3 regions of the Thalassolituus pacificus genome follow, and region 1 is predicted to be linked to each of the others. Evidence: predicted binding sites of a transcription regulator. Region 1 holds the regulator's gene; each other region holds the start of a gene.
The links. The regulator LexA, encoded in region 1, represses DNA repair genes until DNA is damaged. The targets are predictions, from matches to a motif close to TACTGTNTANNTANACAGTA.
Positions count from the first base shown of each region.

Region 2: recN (DNA repair protein RecN) is a predicted target of LexA. The motif match lies at 2,386-2,405, and genes of this name have one in related genera.
Region 3: recA (recombinase RecA) is a predicted target of LexA. The motif match lies at 2,437-2,456, and genes of this name have one in related genera.

Region 1 covers NZ_JAOANI010000014.1:427,403-432,048, forward strand. The annotation lists gene NYR02_RS06740 (DUF6586 family protein) at 1-356, shown strand, start outside; gene NYR02_RS06745 (hypothetical protein) at 478-729, shown strand; gene NYR02_RS06750 (cell division inhibitor SulA) at 853-1,299, opposite strand; gene lexA (transcriptional repressor LexA) at 1,332-1,931, opposite strand; gene NYR02_RS06760 (TetR/AcrR family transcriptional regulator) at 2,208-2,852, shown strand; gene NYR02_RS06765 (L,D-transpeptidase family protein) at 2,912-3,460, shown strand; gene nagZ (beta-N-acetylhexosaminidase) at 3,445-4,497, shown strand; gene NYR02_RS06775 (S-methyl-5'-thioinosine phosphorylase) at 4,551-4,646, shown strand, end outside.
Region 2 covers NZ_JAOANI010000012.1:56,794-61,439, forward strand. The annotation lists gene dnaK (molecular chaperone DnaK) at 1-1,583, opposite strand, end outside; gene grpE (nucleotide exchange factor GrpE) at 1,700-2,284, opposite strand; gene recN (DNA repair protein RecN) at 2,434-4,107, shown strand; gene fur (ferric iron uptake transcriptional regulator) at 4,207-4,614, opposite strand.
Region 3 covers NZ_JAOANI010000012.1:357,329-361,974, reverse strand. The annotation lists gene mutS (DNA mismatch repair protein MutS) at 1-1,795, opposite strand, end outside; gene NYR02_RS04640 (CinA family protein) at 1,870-2,355, shown strand; gene recA (recombinase RecA) at 2,527-3,564, shown strand; gene NYR02_RS04630 (regulatory protein RecX) at 3,545-4,027, shown strand; gene NYR02_RS04625 (helix-turn-helix domain-containing protein) at 4,226-4,646, shown strand, end outside.

The DNA.
Region 1 (4,646 bases):
ATCAACTGCGTGACGCCTGGTTGTCTTATCTGGCTGAGCTGGGCGATATGGTGGCGTATCGCCAGCCGGTGCGTTCGTTAGCGGAGTTGCTGCAGCATGCGCCAATGACGACTGGCGAAATGCGTGAACTGCAACAGTTGGCGGATGATGGCTTTTCCTGGCTGGCGCAGATGCTGGCCGCTGCCGACGCACAGACCCGGCCAGCCGGTCTTAATCAGCCAGCGCAGGTGGTACAGACAATGGATGCGCCGGTTAAAATTGCACTGGTCGCAACACCTGAGTCTCCGGTAGCCGGTTGGCTGCTCGATCTGACCCGGCTGATCGACGGCCAGCGTGCTAATCGTCAGGAAAGTTGAGGCGCGACTCTGCCTGTTTACACAGAACCGTTTACTTTTTATTACTAACGGTTCTGTGTGTCTGCCAAGCTATTGAAAAGATCCTGTGATACACTCCCGCGCCCAGTTTTGAGAGGCGGTTATGGCGCGCTTTTTTGAAATCGTAGAACTTTCCAATGGCGACATCGCCCTGCGTCGTGCCGACGATCAGGACAGCGATGCGCTGGTGTGTATTCATTTTTCCGAGGATGCCAAGGCCAGCCTGCAGGCACATCATATGGATGTTGCGCGGGTGATGCTGGAAGCGGGAGTGCGCAAAGTGGGCGAACTCTCCGGCATGGAAGTCGAACGCGAAGATTTTGATACGCCGGAATATCAGCAGCGTCTGCACTGAACGCTGTTTAATCCGGTTGGCAGACTGATGCATGTTTGTCATCCGTCTGAAGCAGACATAAAAAAGCCCTGATAATCTCAGGGCTTTTTTATGTCTGCTTCATGTTGTTAAAGGGGATACCGCTCAGGGGCGACGCTGAATCAGCACCAGATGACTGCCACTCTGGTCGGCCTGCTGGCGGATAACCTGGCGTTCGCGGCTGCTCAGTTCTCCCTGCCATTCAACAATCATATGGCTGTTGCCGGCGGCGAGTACTTTGCTGCACAGCGCCAGCTGGGTATCGTTACACAGGTCGAGATGAATCACCGGTGAATGTTGCAGGCCCATGCTTTCCAGCCAGCTCTTATTCATTGGACGATGCGGGCTGAGCCACATCAGCCAGCGTTTATGTGCGTTGCACTGTGCCAGCATCGGCAGCAGGTGCATTGGTTGAATTGCGCCCCCTTCACTGACGATAACTTCCGTCAGGCTGCCGCGCAGCGCATTGCCTGCGGTTGGCGTTAATCTGCCTGGACGCTGGCTGCTGAGTGACAAACCGGCTTCTTCCATTCCGAGTAATAACTGACGCATAACAATCACCCCGAACCTGTGAACAATTACTGTTAGCTACGGCGTACGACGCCGACGTATAAACCTTCAACGGCAAATTCCGTTTCCCGTAAATCAACTTCAATCGGCTTAAAGTCGTCATTTTCCGGGTGCAGAATCACCTGATTACGCTTCTTCTCGTAGCGCTTAACCGTGACTTCGTTATCGACGCGGGCAACGATAATTTCGCCATTACGGGCGGTTTCGGCTTTGTGTACGGCAATATAGTCGCCGTCGAGAATGCCGATGTTTTTCATGCTGTCGCCCTGAACTTCGAGCAGGAAATCTGCAGAAGGGCGAAAGAAGCTGGGCGGAATTTCGCAATAATCGGCGATGTGTTCCTGCGCGAGAATAGGCTCACCGGCGGCTACACGACCAACAATGGGCAGCCCCGGATTGTGTTCTTCAACAATGCGCAGACCACGGGATGCGCCAGGCATGATTTCGATCGCACCTTTGCGGGCCAGTGCTTTTAAATGTTCTTCGGCGGCGTTAGGCGATTTAAAGCCCAGTTCGGCGGCGATTTCGGCGCGGGTGGGCGGAAATCCCGTATCTTCCAGAGAGGAACGGATGAAATCCAGTACCTGCTGTTGTCGTGCCGTGAGCTTGATCATGATGCTTATCCAGTCTGTTGATCCATACAGTATGGTGTAAATGTATACAGTATTTTATCCAGTGTAAACCCCTGTTCTTTGCTGTCTGTTTATTCCTCTGTTGCAGCCATATTTGATTCTGTATGCGGGTGGCAGGGTGGCGGTATCAGGCTTTTAGCCTTTGGCCTTATATGGGGTTGCCTAAATCTCGTTTTAAACGTATGTTTGAAACAGTTGTTTTGTACTGTCGGCGATGGCAATAAAGCCGCGACAGCGTGATAGGGCAGATGCAGGGTTATGGCACAGAAAGATACGGTAAAAAGTATCCTGAATGCGGCAGAGGAGTTGTTTTCGGAGCGCGGCTTCGCCGAAACCTCATTGCGGAATATCACCACCAAGGCGGGTGTGAATCTGGCGGCAGTGAATTATCACTTTGGCTCAAAGAAATCGTTAATTCAGGCGGTGTTTGCGCGCTTTCTGACGCCGTTTTGTGAAGATCTTGAACAGGAACTGGATGCTGTTCAGGCGCAGTTGGATGGCCATGTGCCGCAGCTACCTGGTTTATTGATGCTGCTATCGCAGACGGCGCTGCGTGCCGGGCATGACAGTCCGCGTCGCCTGGGCATTTTTATGCGTCTGCTGGGGCTGGCGTATACCCAGGGGCAGGGTCACTTACGGCGCTTTTTGCAGAAAGAGTATGGTCCGGTGTTCAAAACCTTTATGCGCCTGGTCACGGCGGCGACGCCAGAGCTGTCGGATGAAGATCGTTTCTGGCGCATTCACTTTATGTTGGGCGCGACGGTGTTTACCTTATCCGGTGCCGATTCGCTGACGGCGATGGCCGAACACGATCTGGGTAAGGGATCGGATATTGCGCAGGTTGTTGATAAATTGATACCTTTCCTCGCATCCGGTCTTAACGCTCCGCATCAGGCTGGCTGAGCGGAGCCGGGATTCCCGTTTTCCGCTTTATTTACCAACAGGCCTTTGTTATGGCGCCAATGGCTGCGCAAACACATTCTTCGCAACCCGCTACTGAGACATCCCTGATCGAAGTGTCTATTGCCGATCAGGTCTTGCGTGTTTCCAGTGCCGGTATCTGCCATCTTTATCCGGTTTCCACGGCGCTTAATGGTGCCGGCGAGCAGGAGAACTCAGGCTGCACTCCCCGAGGCTGGCATCGTATCCGTGCCTGTATTGGCGGTGCACAGCCGTTAAATACGGTATTTGTTGGCCGCCGCCCCACCGGAGAACAATATTCACCGGAGCTGGCAGCCGCACATCCGCAGCGTGACTGGATTCTCAGCCGCATTCTTTGGTTGCAGGGGCAGGAAGTGGGGGTTAATCGTCTGGGGAAAGTCGATTCGATGCGCCGCTATATCTACATACATGGCACCCCCGATTCTGAGCCGATGGGCCAGCCTTTGTCCCATGGATGTATCCGAATGCGCAATGCCGATATTGCAGAACTATTTGATCTGGTCAGCGCCGGAACGCCGGTATGGATTCAGGAACACAGCTTTTCGAGGATTCCATGCCGCAATCTGTAATGCACAACCTGAATCAACACGTGGGTGTTGTGGCCGATATTGAGGGCACAGAATTAACTGCCGCTGATCGTGAATTTCTGCAGCAGCCGGAAATTTGTGGATTAATCTTTTTTGCCCGTAATTATCAGTCGCCGCAGCAACTGAAAGCGCTGACCAGCGATATTCTCAGTCTGCGTCCCGATTTATTGTTGTGCGTGGATCAGGAAGGCGGTCGTGTGCAGCGTTTCCGCGAGGGGTTTACCCGCCTGCCGCCGATGCTGGCGCTGGAAAAAGAATCTCAGCACAACCGTGAACAGGCGCTGACTCTGGCCCATGAACTGGGCTGGCTGATGGCCGCCGAGCTGCGTAAGCAGGGAGTGCACCTGAGCTTTGCGCCAGTGCTGGATATTGAAACCGATGTATCACAGGTGATTGGTGACCGTGCCTTTGGTCACGATGCAGTCACCGTTATCGCACTGGCTTCCGCTTTTGTGCGTGGGATGAATGAAGCCGGCATGGCGGCGGTCGGAAAGCACTTTCCCGGCCATGGAGCCATTGCCGCCGATTCGCATCTGGCGTTGCCGGTTGATCCTCGTTCCCGCATCGAGCTGAACGATGATATCGAGCCTTTTCAGACATTAATGTCGGCGGGTTTATTAGCCGGTATTATGCCTGCGCATGTGATTTATCCGGCGGTCGACAGTGACAATACCGCCGGTTTTTCTGCGCAGTGGCTGCAAAATATTCTGCGTACCGAGCTGCAGTTTAACGGCGTGATTTTCAGTGATGATTTATCCATGGCCGGAGCGGCCAGTGTCGGTGGTTATGGTGAACGTGCCGCTTGTGCAATGAACGCCGGCGCCAATGCGTTGTTGGTCTGTAATGACCGGGCAGCCGCGACTGAAGTGGTTGCGGCGGTAGGCAAACAATTAAATACATCAGGATGGCAGCGTTTGAGTCTGGCGGCTTTGCAGGGGCCATTCAACCGCGCTGAGAATGATGAACAATTCAATCAGCGGCGTTCTCTCATACAGCAACAGCTGTTGAATCTGCTGTAAAAGAATGAATACAGGCCGTCGTCTGACGGTGGTTTGAATGATATTGGAATGTTATGAATTTTGAAAAAATAGCCATTATTGGTGGTACCGGTTTAACCCAGCTTGAAGGCCCAGAAATTACCGCCAGCCATGATATGAATACTGCGCTG
Region 2 (4,646 bases), on a different contig from region 1:
AACTGACGGTCAGCATCCGCATTCGCTTCAGCATCGGCTACCATTTTTTCAATCTCATCATCGCTCAGACCTGAAGAAGCCTTAATGACGATGGACTGCTCTTTACCGGTTGCCTTGTCTTTCGCGCTTACGTTCAGAATACCGTTAGCATCGATGTCAAAGGTCACTTCAATCTGTGGCATACCGCGCTGTGCTGGCGGAATATCGGCCAGATCAAAACGACCCAGTGATTTATTCTGCGCAGCCTGCTTACGCTCACCCTGAACCACGTGAATGGTTACTGCCGTCTGGTTGTCATCAGCGGTTGAGAACACCTGAGATTTCTTGGTTGGAATCGTGGTGTTTTTCTCAATAACCGCCGTCGCAACGCCACCCATGGTTTCGATACCCAGAGTCAGCGGAGTTACGTCCAGCAGCAGTACGTCTTTTACATCACCGGACAGTACAGCACCCTGAATAGCAGCACCAACGGCTACAGCTTCATCCGGGTTCACGTCTTTGCGTGGCTCTTTACCGAAGAAGTCTGCAACGCTTTTCTGTACCAGTGGCATACGGGTCTGACCGCCAACCAGAATTACTTCATCGATCTCACCAGAGCTCAGGCCAGCGTCTTTCAGTGCGATGCGGCAAGGCTCCAGCGAGCGGGTAACCAGCTCTTCGACCAGAGACTCCAGCTTGGCGCGGGTGACTTTCACATTTAAGTGCTTAGGACCCGTCGCATCGGCCGTGATGTACGGCAGATTAACATCAGTCTGTTGCGCAGAAGACAGTTCAACTTTGGCTTTCTCTGCCGCTTCTTTCAGACGCTGCAGGGCCAGTGGGTCGTTGTGCAGATCGATGCCGCTTTCTTTCTTGAACTCAGCTGCTAAATATTCGATCAGACGCAGGTCAAAGTCTTCACCGCCAAGGAATGTATCACCGTTGGTTGCCAGTACTTCGAACTGTTTTTCGCCATCGACGTCAGCCACTTCGATAATGGAAATATCGAAGGTACCACCCCCGAGATCGTATACCGCGATGGTGCGATCGCCGCCTTCTTTATCCATACCATAAGCCAGTGCCGCAGCGGTTGGCTCGTTGATGATACGTTTAACTTCCAGGCCCGCGATTTTACCGGCGTCTTTGGTTGCCTGACGCTGGGAATCGTTAAAGTAAGCCGGTACGGTAATAACCGCTTCAGTTACTTTCTCGCCCAGATAATCTTCTGCGGTTTTCTTCATTTTCTTCAGAATTTCAGCAGAGATTTGTGGTGGCGCGTACCTCTCGCCTTTGACTTCCACCCACGCATCGCCGTTATCCGCTTCCATGATTTTGTAAGGAACCATGGAAATATCTTTCTGCACCACAGCGTCTTTGAAACGGCGGCCGATCAGACGCTTAACCGCAAACAACGTGTTGTTTGGGTTGGTAACGGCCTGACGTTTGGCAGACTGGCCAACCAGTACTTCGCCGTCAGCATAAGCAACGACAGAAGGTGTGGTGCGGTCGCCTTCAGAGTTTTCAATCACTTTGGTTTTGTCGCCATCCAGGATTGCCACACAAGAGTTGGTGGTGCCCAGGTCGATACCAATAATCTTACCCATTTTCAAATTCTCCATTCATGGCAGCTTACGCTGCGTGAACTATTAACCGTTGTATTTGTGTTGCTTTCTATATGAGTCCGGGAAACAGGCTTTCAAGGCCTCCGGTAACAATTAAATCAGGCGTTTTCGTCGATTTGTGGTGCGCCTTTACTCACCACGACCATTGCCGGACGTAGCAGACGTCCCTGCAAGGTGTAACCCTTCTGCATCACGGCAATCACGGTATTGGGTGCAGCATCCGGATTTTCAACCATTGCCATTGCCTGGTGAAATTCAGGGTTAAACGCAGAACCGACCGGATCAACGCTTTCTACTTTGAATTTTTCCAAACCCGCGACCAGACCACTCAGTGTCATTTCCACACCTTCGCGCAGTGCCCGGGTTGATTCATCATCCGCAACGGCGGCCGCCAGAGCACGCTCCAGGTTATCAACCGTTGCCAGCATTTCGTTGGCAAATTTCTCAACCCCGAATTTGTGGGCTTTTTCCACATCCAGCTCAGCACGGCGACGGACATTCTGCATTTCTGCCTGAACACGCAGCACCTGTTCTTTCAGGTTTACCACTTCCTGCTCTGCGGCCACCAGTGCGGCAGTCTGATCATCAGCAGAATCTGTTGCCGTGGCATCCGCTGCATCCACCAGGGTTTCAGTATCCAGTTGCTCCTGGAGTTCTTCTTGAACTTTCTGCTCTTCCGACATGTATCTTTCCTCGGTCACTATTTTCGAAACTGTCCGCTATATGGGGGACGAATGGATGAGATTCAAGGGCTGAGCAACAACATTCTCTTGACAGAATCAGATACTGTATATAAAAACACTGTATATCCATTCAGATACGGAGCATCCCTATGCTGGCTCATCTGTCCATTCATCAGTTTGCGTTAGTCGACCAACTGGAACTCGAACTGCAACCCGGCATGTCGGTTATTACCGGTGAAACCGGCGCTGGCAAATCCATTTTGTTGGATGCCCTGGGGCTTGCTCTGGGCGAACGGGCCGATGCCGGCTGCGTCCGCAACGGTGCCGAAAAGGCGGAGGTGTCGGCCTCGTTTACACTGAATGAACAGGCCCGGCTGTGGCTGCAGCAACGCGATATTCCGACCGATGACGACCTGATTATTCTGCGCCGCATTATTTCCGCCGAGGGACGCTCACGCGGCTATATCAATGGCCGCCCAGCCTCCGCTAACGATCTTAAAGACATCGGCCAGTGCCTGATTGAGATTCACTCCCAACATGCGCATCAGCGTCTGCTGCAAAAAGACACCCCGCGTCAGCTACTCGATGCCTTTGGCGGCCTGCAGCTGCAGACAACCGAAGTTTCTCTGGTGTGGTCCGAATGGCAACAACATGCCAAACGCCTGGCCATGCTGCAGGAAGAAAGCGCCGAAGTCACCGCACAACGCCAACTGCTGACCTATCAGGTCGAAGAGCTGCGCCAGCTGGCACCGGGCGAAACCGAACTCGAAGAGCTGGAAACCGAACACAAGCGTTTGGCCAATGCCGAGAATATGTTGCTTAACGGCCAATACGCGATGGCCGCCTGCTACGGTGACGACAATGGCGAACTGGCGGCAACCCAACTGGCCTATCAGGCCATTACCCGGCTCGACAACATTGATGACCAGCACCCACTGCTGAACGAAGCCCGCGAACTGCTAAAACAAGCACAAATCCAGCTGGAAGAAGCCGGGCGTTCATTGCAGCATTATCTGGAGCTGGTCGATATCAATCCGCATCGGCTACAGCAGGTTGAAAGCCGCCTCAGCGATATTTACAGCATGGCGCGTAAACATCAGATTCAGCCGCAACAATTACATGCTTACTGGCAGGAACAGGAAGAAGCACTCGCCGGACTGAACCTCAGCGACGACGATCTGGCCGAACTCGAACAACAGGTGCAGGCACTGCAAGCCGAATACAGTACGCTGGCACAACAGTTAAGTAACGCACGCCAGACGGCAGCCGCGTGCATGGACAGCGAAGTCGAAGCTCATTTTGAAGCTTTAGCCCTGGGCCGCGCCCGCTTTATTACGCAGGTTGAAAGCGGCACTGCCGAACATGGCAATAAGCATGGTATTGATCAGATTGCGTTTTTTGTTCAGACCAACCCCGGCATGCCTGGTGGCCCGCTGGCCAAAGTCGCTTCCGGAGGCGAGCTGGCGCGCATCAGTCTGGCGATTCAGGTAGTTACCGCAGCGGTGAGCGAAACGCCAAGCCTGATTTTCGATGAAGTTGATGTGGGCATTGGCGGCGGTACGGCTGAACGAGTCGGCCGCCTGTTACGCACCCTCGGCAAAGACAGCCAGGTGCTCTGTGTAACGCACCAGCCACAGGTTGCTGCACAAGCACACCAGCACTATCAGGTCAGTAAAATCAGTGGTGACAGCGCAACCCACACCCAGCTTCGTGAACTGAGTGAGAAACAGCGCTCAGAGGAAATTGCGCGCATGCTGGGCGGTGTCGATATCACCAAACAGACCCTGGCGCATGCGCAGGAAATGTTGGCGCTGGTCAGGTAGACCGGTGCCAGCACGGCGATACTGACACACAGAAGCGCTAACCGACACGCATAAAAAAAGCAGCCAGTGGCTGCTTTTTTTATGCACAACAATACAGGCTTATTTCTTTTTGCGAACGTACAGCACCAGGCTGTGCTCAACCAGATCAAAGCCGTGCTCTTCAGCAATTTCATGCTGCAGACGTTCAATCTGCGCATTGGTAAATTCGATCACCGTACCATCATCAACATTCACCATATGGTCATGGTGTTCACCACGCGCCAGTTCAAACACAGAATGACCACCATCAAAGTTATGACGGGTCACCAGACCTGCGCTTTCAAACTGAGTTAAAACCCGGTAAACCGTTGCTAAGCCAACGTCTTCACCCGCTTCAATCAGGGATTTATAAACATCTTCGGCACTCATATGAGCGTCGATATTGGTTTCCAGAATGCTCAGGATTTTCACTCGTGGCAAAGTGACTTTAAGGCCTGCTTTACGCAACTCCACGTTCTGATCGGACATTGCTTTCCTCGAATATTTCACAGCAACTTGAA
Region 3 (4,646 bases), on a different contig from region 1:
TCGCCACAAAAGGATCGACGATCAGGTTTTCAATTACCGGGTGGCGGCCCTGCTGGATGTCCACAACCGAGTCGCTGACCAGCTGGGGTTGCACAAAGCGCAGGGTTTCGGCGCGCTCGGCCAGGTTGGAGATCACATCCAGTTCCGACAACGCCGCTGCACACACCTGCAGTGGAATCAGGTCTTCGGCCAGGGCCTGCACCAGTTCCTCGTACAGTGCTTTTTCACGGCTTAAGGCGCGGCTTTTAGCGCTCAGTGCTTTATCTTCAAAGGTTTTCAGCTCCGGGGTGATAAAACGCTCGGCATTTTTCAGCGTTTGACGACGGATATATTCGGTCGGCGCAGCATCGGACTGGGCTTTGGATATTTCGATGTAATAGCCGTGTACGCGGTTGTAGCCCACTTTTAAGGTGCTGATACCGGTGCGTTCTTTTTCCTGTTCTTCGAGTTTGATCAGGTAGTCGCCGGCGTTTTCGCTCAGTGCGCGCAGTTCGTCCAGCTCGCTGTCGTAGCCTTCAGCAATGACACCGCCGTCACGGATAATCACCGGTGGATTTTCAATAATGGCTTTGCTCAGGCGTTCAACCCACTGCGGAAACTCCGGTGCGCGCTCCAGCAATTGTGCTGCCAGAGAGCTGTCGAGACGAGTCAGTTGCTGGCGGATATCCGGTACGATGGTCAGTGCATCGCGCAGCCGCGCCAGATCGCGTGGACGGGCAGAGCCCAGCGCCACGCGCGATAAAATACGTTCAATATCACCCACCTGTTTCAGGCTGCTGTGCAACTCTTCGGCGGCGTAGTGCTGAATAAGCTGGGCGATGAGCCCTTGCCGCTGTTGCAGTAAAGCCTGCTCGCGCAGTGGGCGGTTAAGCCAGCGCTTGAGCAAACGGCTGCCCATCGCCGTGGCGGTTTTATCCATAATCCAGGCCAGGGTGTGCTGACTGTCACCTTTCTGGTTGATGTCGATCTCCAGATTCCGGCGGCTGGCGGGGTCGATAATAATGGCGTCGTCCGGTTGCTCAATCTGCAGCGAGCGGATGTGCGGCAGGTTATTGCGCTGGGTTTCCTGGGCGTAATTGAGCAACGCACCGGCAGCACGGATCGCGACTGTCATATGCTCACAACCAAAGCCGCGCAGGTCGCGGGTTTTTAGTTGTTGAGTTAACAGGCGGAAGGCGGTGTCTGATTCAAAGTGCCACGGTGCCTGTAATTTGGCCCCCTGACGTTCGCGCATTCCGTTTGGCTGGCGCTGATCTTCATTGAGTAATAATTCGGCCGGACGCAGACGTTCGACCTCGGCCAGAAGAGCATCTTCACCGTCGACTTCCAATACCGAGAACCGCCCGGAGCTGATTTCCAATACGGCTAAGCCATGACGCTGCTGTTCGGAGCAGAGGGCAACCAGCAGGTTATCCGAGCGTTCATCCAGAAACGCCTCATCGGTCAGGGTGCCCGGTGTAATCACGCGCACCACTTTGCGCTCAACCGGCCCTTTGCTGGTCGCCGGATCACCGATCTGCTCGGCAATAGCAACGGACACGCCCTGCTTTACCAGACGGGCGATGTAGTTGTCGGCGGCATGATAAGGAATGCCGGCCATTGGAATCGGTTCACCACCACTTTGACCGCGCGCGGTTAAGGTGATGTCGAGTAACTGCGCCGCACGCTTGGCATCGCTGTAAAATAATTCGTAAAAATCGCCCATGCGATAGAACAAGAGAGTGTCGGAAAATTCGGCTTTGATGCGGAAGTACTGTTGCATCATTGGCGTGTGCTGGGCAGTTGCCTGGCTCATCGGGCGAGTGTCCTTAAAAAACGGGCGTGTTAATGTAAACAGCTGATTGTAAGTGATTCCGCGAGGATACAGAAATGAGCCCTGAACTGAATGCTTCCATTACCGTGCTGGCCGAAATACTGCAAAGCCGTAACTTGCGGCTGGTCACCGCGGAGTCCTGTACCGGTGGCGGTATCGCCAGTGCGCTGACGGATATGGCGGGCAGTTCGCAGTGGTTTGAATGTGGTTTTGTCACCTATTCCAACGAAGCTAAAATCCGTTATCTGGGTGTGCCGCCGCTGGTCATCGAACAGACCGGCGCGGTTAGTGAAGAGACCGTGCGCGCCATGGTGGCGGGAGCGGTCAATAATAGCCTGGGCGACCTGGCGGTGGCGGTCAGTGGTGTGGCCGGCCCCGGTGGTGGATCCGACGAAAAACCCGTTGGCACCGTCTGGTTTGCCTGGGGAAACGACGAGCATCAGATTACCGAGTGCTGCCATTTCCCCGGCAATCGTGAGCAGGTGCGCGCGCTGGCGGTGGTGCATGGTGTTCAGGGATTGTGCCGCTGGTTATCTTGCTGATGCCGTATCCGGTGTTGATTGATGCCGGGTCACCGCCGCTTAAAAAAGAAGGGTTGGCGCTGGCAATAAGCTGTGCTTAAATACTGGTTAAATTTACAGTGATTGGTCCGGTGCAAGACAACAGACCTCTCAGCCTGAATCACCACAGTTAAACACAGACAGGACAGAGCGATGGATGCTAACAAACAAAAAGCACTTGATGCGGTACTGAGCCAGATTGAACGTCAGTTTGGTAAAGGCGCCATTATGAAAATGGGTGAACAGCCGCGCGAAGCCATTCCCGCTATTTCTACCGGTTCATTGGGACTGGATATCGCTCTGGGTATTGGCGGTCTGCCGGTTGGCCGTATCGTTGAGATCTACGGCCCGGAAAGTTCCGGTAAAACCACACTGTGTTTGTCGGTGATGGCACAGGCGCAGAAAATGGGCAAATCCGTTGCCATTATTGATGCCGAGCACGCACTTGATCCTCTGTACGCCGAAAAGTTGGGCATTGATCTGGACAGTCTGCTGGTGTCTCAGCCAGATACCGGCGAGCAGGCGCTGGAAATTTGTGACAGCCTGGTGCGCTCTGGTGCGGTGGACGTCATCGTTGTCGACTCCGTTGCAGCTCTGGTTCCTAAAGCTGAAATTGAAGGCGATATGGGTGACAGTCATGTTGGTCTGCAGGCACGTCTGATGTCGCAGGCGCTGCGTAAAATCACCGGTAACGTTAAAAATGCCAACTGTCTGGTGATCTTTATTAACCAGATCCGTATGAAAATCGGTGTGATGTTCGGCAGCCCGGAAACGACTACCGGCGGTAATGCGCTGAAGTTTTACTCTTCCGTACGTCTGGATATCCGTCGTATTGGTTCGGTAAAACAGGGTGACGAAGTTATCGGTAACGAAACCCGTGTGAAAGTGGTGAAAAACAAAGTATCGCCACCGTTCAAGCAGGCCGAATTCCAGATCATGTATGGTCAGGGGATTTACCATATGGGCGAAGTTATTGATCTGGGTGTTAAGTGCGGATTGGTGGATAAATCCGGTGCCTGGTACAGCTATAAAGGCGACAAGATTGGCCAGGGTAAGGCGAATGCTGCTTTATTCCTGCAGGATCACCCGGAAATGGCCAGTGAGATTGAAGCAGGAATCCGCAGTCAGATGCTGGCGGTAGCTGTTACATCCGACACGACCAGTGAAGTGGATGAAGAAACCGAAGCCTGAGCTGACGCAGGTTGAATTACGCCGGGCAGCCGTTGATCTGCTGTCCCGGCGTGATCATTCCCGCCGCGAGTTAACACGCAAACTCTCACCGAAAGCAGCCGATCCCGAAGATGTGGACAGGGTGCTTGATGATCTTGCCGAACGTGATTGGCAGTCTGATGAGCGTTTTGCTGAATCCTTTCTGAACAGCCGCTGTCACCGTTACGGCCCTTTGCGCTTGCAACAGGAGCTGCGTGAAAAAGGCCTGAACAGTGAACAGATTCAGGCGGCTATCGCCAACTTAGCAACCGATTGGTTCGAGCTTGCGGCCGAGTTTGCCCAGCGCAAATGCAGTGGCGGGCTGGAACGTAACGATGTGCGTGAACGCGCCCGGTTGTACCGTTTTCTGGCTTATCGCGGCTTTAATGGCGACCAAATCAACTACGCACTGGAACAATTGCAGGCATCCAGCTTGCCGGAATAAATCAACTTTCCGGTGCTATCTAGTGAATTTTCCTGACTAAACTGCCTTTTTCACGACATTATTTCCACTGTCGCCTCAGTCTATTGACACTCTCCTCACTGCTAACCATGATCGAATTGGTACATTTATATATAGAACATCTGTTCAATTTCCGGTGGAGACCGGCAATTAATAATCATAAGATCGTTGGGGAGGGATATGAGCCCAACTGTACAGGTCGATATCGTACTGGTGCAGCACCTGCTGAGTTTCTGGGACAGTCAAGGTATTGATATCACTCCTGTCTGGAGTTTATTAAGCATGACGCCGGCGCAACCTATGCCGCCATGGGTCGATGCTGACAAGCTGAAGCTTGCCCACCAGTATGTCGCCGCACAAGGCAGCGATAGACTGCTGCCTGCCCGTACCGGTCGATATCTGGCGCAACGCGATTTGCCGCTTAGCCGCTTGTTAAAATATTCTGAGAACCTCTCTCAGGGATTGCCGGCCGCATTACGTTTTATGCACCTGTCGGTCGGCAGTATTCACTTCGTTATCAGTGCCGGAGAGCACAAAGTGGTGGTTCGGGCTGAGCCCCATGCCGGATTGCAGCTTTTGCCGCAGCAGTTACTGCAAGCCG